Regions from separate parts of the Shewanella sedimentimangrovi genome, predicted to be linked through region 2. Evidence: predicted binding sites of a transcription regulator. Region 2 holds the regulator's gene; the other holds the start of a gene.
What was found. The regulator LexA, encoded in region 2, represses DNA repair genes until DNA is damaged. The targets are predictions, from matches to a motif close to TACTGTATNNNNATACAGTA.
Positions count from the first base shown of each region.

Region 1: recN (DNA repair protein RecN) is a predicted target of LexA. The motif match lies at 2,137-2,156, and genes of this name have one in related genera.

Region 1 is NZ_CP071502.1:2,977,585-2,981,467, reverse strand. It holds gene JYB85_RS13080 (thiamine pyrophosphate-binding protein) at 1-166, opposite strand, end outside; gene recN (DNA repair protein RecN) at 445-2,106, opposite strand; gene JYB85_RS13070 (AEC family transporter) at 2,218-3,174, opposite strand; gene JYB85_RS13065 (YjaG family protein) at 3,269-3,868, opposite strand; gene barA (two-component sensor histidine kinase BarA) at 3,861-3,883, opposite strand, start outside.
Region 2 is NZ_CP071502.1:4,059,288-4,063,170, forward strand. It holds gene plsB (glycerol-3-phosphate 1-O-acyltransferase PlsB) at 1-1,268, opposite strand, end outside; gene lexA (transcriptional repressor LexA) at 1,419-2,042, shown strand; gene JYB85_RS18135 (cell division inhibitor SulA) at 2,039-2,545, shown strand; partial or broken gene coxB (cytochrome c oxidase subunit II) at 2,934-3,883, shown strand, end outside.

The DNA of each region.
Region 1 (3,883 bases), 1.1 Mb from region 2:
CAAGCTCGGTGGCCAGGCTGTTGATCAGGTTGGCAACGAAGTCACCGCCAACGCCGTACAGGCGTTCAACACCAAAAAAACGCAACAACTTGGCTATGCTGTGGCCGAGTTCTGGAAGTTGACTGCTGTAGGCGTGACCGAAATTCTGTTCTATGGTGGGCAACATATGCCGTGGCTCCAATGGAAAATATTGGCCGCAGCTTAAGTAATATTTGGTCGGTAAAATTTGACCTGGATCAGTATCGCCGGCGCGGACGCCATGGAGCTTAAAGTTAAATTGGCACTCCAGCCTGACAGTTGCGGGTGCTATTTGTGTAAGTTAATGATATTGAATGGCTTATTGCTGTATCGCTGGCTTGACAGCACAGGAGGGAATTCTGATGCTTCTGGCACGCGGATCCGGCACTTGCCCCCGGATCCTTGAACCCGGGGACTCCAAGGGTTTTAACCCGCCAACAGTTCGCGGGCGTTGGCCAGGGTATTGCTGGTGATGGTGTCACCGCCAAGCAAGCGGGCCAATTCCTGAACCCGCTGTTCCTTATCAAGCGCTTGCATTGTGGTTTCCGTTTGGCCGGCCTTGCTGTGCTTGTTGACCAGCATGTGCTGATGGCCATTGCCTGCTACCTGGGGCAGGTGGGTGACGCACAGCACCTGGGTTGATTCACCCAGGGTGCGCAGCATGCGGCCCACCACAGCGGCGGTGGGGCCGGAGATCCCGACGTCCACCTCGTCAAATATCAAGGTAGGGGTTGCCACCTTGCGGGCGGTGATCACCTGGATCCCGAGACCAATGCGGCTAAGCTCGCCGCCGGATGCTACCTTGGCCAGTCCCGCCAGGGGCTGGCCCGGGTTGGTGGTCACCAGAAATTCCACATTGTCGCTGCCGTTGGGGCCCATAAGTTCGGGGTTGAAGTTGACCTCAATGCTGAACTTGCCCTTGGGCATATTCAGTTCGTGGATGGACTGGGTCACCAGTTTATCCAGTTCCTTGGCATAGCGGCTGCGGCTTTGGCTCAGTTTCTGGGCTTGCTGCAGGTAGGCCTCGCGACTGGCCACAACCTGGGCCGCCAGTTCTTCAAGCTGCTCTTCATCCGAGTCCAAGGCCTGCAATTCGTTCGCCAGCGCCCTGTAATGCTCATGGAGCTTGTCGGCGCCGACATGGTGTTTACGGGCCAGGGTCATGGCCTTTGACAGGCGCTCTTCCAGAAAAGCGAAGTGCTCGGGATCCAATTCCAGATTTGACAGGTAACGTCCAAGTTCGCTGCTGCTTTCCTGCACCTGGATCAGGGCCTCATTGAGCATATTGCCAATGGGAGCCAGGGTGGGATCCAAGCCTTCCAAGGTGGCGGCCAGGGAAACTGCCTTGTTGAGCAGGGATTCGATATTGCCCTCATCGGACTCAGACAACAGCGCCAGGGTATGCTGGCAGTCTTCAATCAGCGCCGTGCCATTCGCCAGACGTTTATGCTCGACTTCAATTTCTTCAAACTCGCCGGCCTGCAGGTTGAACTCATCCAGTTCTTCCACCTGATACTGCAACAGCTGCTTGCGGGCAATACGTTCCTGCTGCGATTGTTGCAGTGACTCAAGCTCGGCTTCCACCTGGCGGCAGCGTTGGTAGGCGGCCAACACGGCGTCACTCAGCAGTTTGTGATTGGCGTAGCTGTCGAGCAGGTTGAGCTGATGCTCGCTCTTCAGCAAAGCGTGGTGGGCGTGCTGACCGTGGATGCCGATAAGGAATTGCCCCACGGCCTTGAGCTGACTCAAGGGGACAGGGTTGCCGTTAATATATGCCCGGGAGCGGCCATCGCTGGTGATGGTACGCCTCAGGATGCATTCATCATCCAACTCAAGATCATTGTCTTCCAACCAACGCTTTGCCAGGGGCACATCTTCCAGGGTGAAGCGGGCGCTGACTTCGGTCTTGCTGGCGCCGGGGCGCACCGCGGAAGCATCGGCACGGTTGCCAAGGCACAGGCCGAGGGCGTCGATGGCAATGGATTTACCCGCCCCCGTCTCGCCCGTGATGCTGGTCATGCCGGGGCGAAAATCCAGTTCAAGAAAACGGACGATGGCAAAATTGTTGATGCTGAGTTGGCAAAGCATAATGAATTCCTGTCGAATAACTCACCAAAGCACTGTATTGATGAACAGTATATACTGATTTTATATACAGTAAATATGCGGGTGAGGATCTTGCGAAGGTATTTACTTATCTTATTGAATAAAAAGTGTATTTAGTACTGCCAGCCAAAGCGGTAACGCCAACAGCGTCAGTACTGTCCCCAACATTATCCACTGGGCAGACTTTTCATCAAGGGTTTGATAGCGCTGGGCCAGCAGATACACACTGGCGGCCGTGGGCATGGCGGCCAGCAGGGTGCCCATGACCCTGAGCTCACCGGAAACCCCGAAAAGGGAAAACAGTACCAGGGCCAACAGGGGTTGCAGTACCAACTTGGCGAAATTGATCAGGGTCTGCTCAGTAGCACTGCTGAACTGGCTGCCATCACCCGTTTGACGTCGCATGGCCTTGGCCAGCACTATGCCGATGGCAAACAGGGCACAGGGACTTGAGCTTTTGCCTATCAGTTGCAGTGCTGTATCCAGGGACGATGGGATCTTAACCGTCAATGCTGAAACCACTATGCCTGCCAGACACCCGAGCACTATGGGATTGGTCGCCAGGGTGCGCGCCATGGTGAGCAGGGGATGGCGGGGGCTGTTGTTGCGGGCCAGATCCAGCTTGACCAAGGCGAAAGCGAACATGCCCACAGATAACAGGCTGGTCATGGCGGTGGCCATCAGGGCCAGGGGATCCTCGGGGTACAGCATCATCAGCACCGGGATGCCGATAAAGGCAGTGTTGCCAAAGGTGACGGCGAGGGCGCGGATGTTGGCCTCACTGTGGCTGCCATAGCGGAGCGACAGCTTCTGGCACAGGCCATAGGTCAGCACCATGGCCAACAGGTAGGCGGCGATAAAAGGGCCGTTAAGTATGGTGGCTATGGGGGTTTTGGCCAGGCTGATGAAGAGGATGGCCGGGAAGGCGAGATAGTAGACGTATTCGTTGAGCCAAATGTCGGTTTTGGATGGCAGCCATCTGAAACGCTGGGCCAGGGCGCCCAGCAGCATTATGGCCAGCACTGCCAGCAGTGGCAGTAAAATCATCAACATGGCTAAGGAATCCTCGACGGGCCTGTTGGATGCACTGGGGGCAGATTAGCATGATGGCGACCGGGGTCGCCATCCGTCTATGGTCGAAGGGTTATTGGGCGCTGATGCCTATGTTGGACACCCCTTGACTCACCAGCTCCTTGCGCAATGCCTTGATGAAATCGGCATCCATTTCCGGATTGTCTTCCACCAGATCCAGCAGCCAGGCCTGCAGTTCCCGCTCTTCCACCATGGCTTCGTGGCCGTAGATAAAGTCATCCAGCGCATCATCTTCCAGGTCGGTATCGCTGATGGCTTCGATATAGTTGGCGACCGTACTGGAGGACAGTTTGCTGATATTGGTGATGTCTTCTTCAATCTTACTCTGCAGCGCACCGAGCAGGGCGCTTACTGCAACGATTGCGTCCATGGCCGGATAGGCACCATAGACATCAAAGTTTTCCGGGTCCGGAGTGATTTCGTCGAGCTTTTCCAGATACATTTCCAGATTCAACTTGAGCTTGCGGTCATACAGGGATTGCCACAACAGGTTAAGTACCGTATCGAGCAGCTTGGCATCACCGAACTCACACACCTCGGCAAACAGTTGGTAATTGGGATACATACGCTGGCACAGGGCGGTGGCAAACAACTGCTTCTGTGGCAGAGATAAGGCCTTGAGGCGCTTGAAGAATCCGGGTTTTTCACTCATGAAGAAGGTCCGCTG
Region 2 (3,883 bases):
ACCAGGGTGACCGGACGCTCTATGCCACGCAGTACACTGTTCAGTGTCATGGCCAGCATGCCGGTTTTGGGCGCCAGCAGACGACCGGTGCGTGAACGGCCACCTTCGGTGAAATACTCCACCGAATAGCCCTTGGCAAACAGCTGATCCAGGTATTCGCGGAACACTGCGGTATAGAGCTTATTGCCATTGAAGCTGCGGCGAATAAAGAAGGCGCCGCCGCGACGGAACAAAGGTCCCGCCGGCCAGAAGTTGAGGTTGATACCGGCCGCGATATGAGGCGGTACCATGCCCTGGTAATAAAGGATGTAGGACAGCAGCAGGTAATCCATGTGACTGCGATGACAGGGCACATAGACAATTTCATGGCCATCATGGTGCAGCTGACGAACCTGCTCGGCACCGCGGATATTGATACCGCTGTAGAGCTTGTTCCACAGCCAGGTCAGCATGCGCTCCGCCACCCGCACCAGGCTGTCCGAATAATCGGCCGCTATCTCGTCGAGATAACCTATAGCCGTTTCGCGAGCCTTGGCCTCGGATACCTTCTTGGCAGCCGCTTCTTCGGCAATGGCCTTTTTGAGGTTATCGGACTGCAACAGCGCATGGAACATGGCCTGACGATTAGGCAAAGCCGGACCTGTCATCACCTTGCGCTGACGGCGGAAATGCACCCTGGCCACCCGGGCCAGTTTCTGGGCAATGCGTTTGTCGGTGCCGTGTTCATCGGCCATATAACGCAGGGAAACCGCATTGGAAAACTGCACGAAGTTGTGACGACCGAGGAACAATATCATCAGGCACTTGCGCAGCCAGGTGGGATTTTCCCGCTCCAGTAATGCCGCGCGCATGCTGTCATCTTCCTTGCCCGGAGTCCGGCCCCAATAAAGGCTCACCGGGACCAGCTGGATATCCAGCTCCGGCTTTTGCTTATGGACAGACAGTAACTGCATAAAAGCATTGAGGAAGGGTTCATTGCCCTGACGCTGCCCAAACAGGGGTTTCGCCCCCTCAAGGCAAACCACCCTCGGACTGCTCAAACCATTCAAGTGCAGGGACTCATAGGGGCTTGGCAAGCCAAACTTGGCGGTGACTTCACTCAGGGCGGCAATATCACTGACCGATTCGGTTTTCATGACGTAAACCAGGGGGCGTGCCGCATCAAGATTAAGATCGGCAAAAGGCTCCTGGGGCACCACTATGGTGTGCACCAGTTTTTTCTGGATCCAGCGGAGGGTTCTATACCACAGCGAGTCTTGGGTTGACATTCTTCTTCAGCAATCTTGGCCACTTCGTTAGCCGCATAGAATATCAGACCACACAGTCACAGTGCCAATAATCTAAACACTGGTTAATACTTGCGCTGTTTAAAATACTGTATATACTAACAGTAACTGTATAGAAAAACAGGAATGAGTATGAGACCGCTGACACCGCGCCAGGCTGAAATACTGGACCTGATCAAACGCAATATCGCCGATACCGGTATGCCGCCAACCCGTGCCGAAATTGCCACACGTTTGGGCTTCAAAAGTGCCAATGCCGCCGAAGAACATCTCAAGGCACTGGCCAAGAAGGGCTGTATTGAAATTATGCCCGGCACCTCCCGCGGTATTCGTCTTGCGGGCGACGAACATGAAGACGCTGAGCATCAGGGATTGCCGCTGATAGGTCAGGTGGCGGCCGGTGAGCCTATTTTGGCCCAGGAACACGTGGAGCAGTATTACCAGGTGGATCCAGCCATGTTCCGCCCCCAGGCCGACTTTTTACTGCGGGTTCGGGGTGACAGTATGAAGGACATAGGCATACTCGAAGGCGATCTGTTGGCGGTACACAAGATGCAGCAGGCCCGTAACGGTCAGGTGGTGGTCGCCCGGGTTGAAGATGATGTGACGGTCAAACGCTTCGAACGCAAGGGCAATGTGGTTTACCTGCATGCCGAAAACGAAGCCTACGCCCCCATAAAAGTCGATCTCAGCTGCCAAAGTCTGACCATTGAAGGTCTGGCGGTCGGTGTCATCCGTAACGGAGACTGGTTATGAACAAGCTGCTCGGTAATGCTCCCCGCCATCCCGGCCTGTGGCGCGACCTGCCTGCTGACAATGCCGGCGCCAATACGGAAGTCAGCATGCTGACCACCAGCGATCAGGGCCGTAACGAACTAAAGCACTTGTGCCCCCAATTGGCGCAGCTGAGTCATCAGGGTCGATGGATAGTGCTGATCAGTCCGCCCAATATAGGCTACAAAGACCTCCTGGCCCAGGCCGGCGTGCGTATGGACAGGGTCTTACTGGTGCATGCCAAGGATGAAGTGGAAACCCTGTGGGCCATGGAAAGAGCGCTGACCAGTGGCACTTCCAGTGCGGTACTTTGCTGGAGCAGCAGCCTGGCCCCCAGAGATGAACGCCGCTTACAGCTGGTTGCCAAGAGTGCGGTTGCCATGGGCGTCATATTTCAGGATGTAAATGCTCACTCTCATGGAAATCCTTGCCACCAAGCCGCTATTCCCATGACCCTTTCCAACCAGTTTCAACCGCTGCACTGATCCCCTTCCATCCCCTTGAGCCCCAGTGGGGCTCTTTTTTTCAATAATTTTTTCAGTTAATTAGAAAAGAAAGTGATCTTGATCAATATTTAAACTGCAAGTAATGTAGTTCAGGGTAACAACGATAGTTTGTTATATCCGGGATAGATTATGTCGTCGCAGTGAGCCCTGTTTAACCACGGCCCTCTGTGTATCAGACCGATATATTCAGCTGTAGGTGCAGGCGTGGTTAGCAAGGCAGTAGGCTACAGATAGAACAAGATAAACCGCCAACGCACTTTGAAGTCATCGTTGCTTTTTTGGGAACCGAAGAGTTTGCATAGAGCAGAGACTTACTGTGTGACTCTTCTTTGTAGTTGCGATTCGCAATTGACAGAGGAGACGTCTTGTGAAGCGATTGTTGTATTGTGTTCTGGTGCTGATGGCACCGCAATTGGCAGCGGCAGACATGTCGCTGAATATGACCCAGGGGGTGACAGAAATCAGTGGCAGGGTATATCACCTGCACATGACGATTCTGTACATCTGCTGCGCCATCGGGGTGGTGGTATTTGGCGCTATGATTTACGCCATGATCAACCACCGAAAGTCCAAGGGCGCTGTGGCGGCTCAGTTTCATGAGAGCACCAAGGTAGAAATAGCCTGGACGATTATCCCTTTCATTATCCTTATCTCCATGGCCATACCGGCCACCAAAACCCTGATCGCCATGGAAGACCCTTCCAATGCAGATCTGACGGTGCAAGTCACAGGTTCTCAATGGAAATGGCATTACAGCTATTTCGATCAGGACATCGCTTTTTACAGCATCTTGTCCACGCCAATGGAGCAGATCGAAGGCAACGAGGCCAAAGGCGAAAACTACTTACTGGAAGTAGACAAACCGCTGGTCTTGCCTGCCAATCGCAAGATACGTTTCCTGATGACCTCCGATGACGTTATCCACTCCTGGTGGGTGCCTGCCTTTGCGGTGAAGAAGGACGCCAACCCGGGTTTCATCAACGAGGCCTGGACCCGCATCGACAAACCCGGCATCTACCGGGGCCAATGCGCCGAGTTATGCGGCAAGCAGCATGGCTTTATGCCCATAGTGGTGGAAGTCTTGCCCGAAGCCCAGTTTGATGACTGGCTCGTGGCCCAGAAAGCCTCTGCTCAACAGGCAGCGGCGGAAGCCCAAGCCTCGCTGACACAAACCCTGTCGATGGATGACCTCATGGCTCAGGGTGAACAAATTTACATGGCCCGTTGTGCTGCCTGCCACCAACCCAATGGTGCAGGTTTGGCGGGCGTATTCCCCGCGATCAATGGCAGCCCCATAGCCACCGGTCCTGTCGCCAA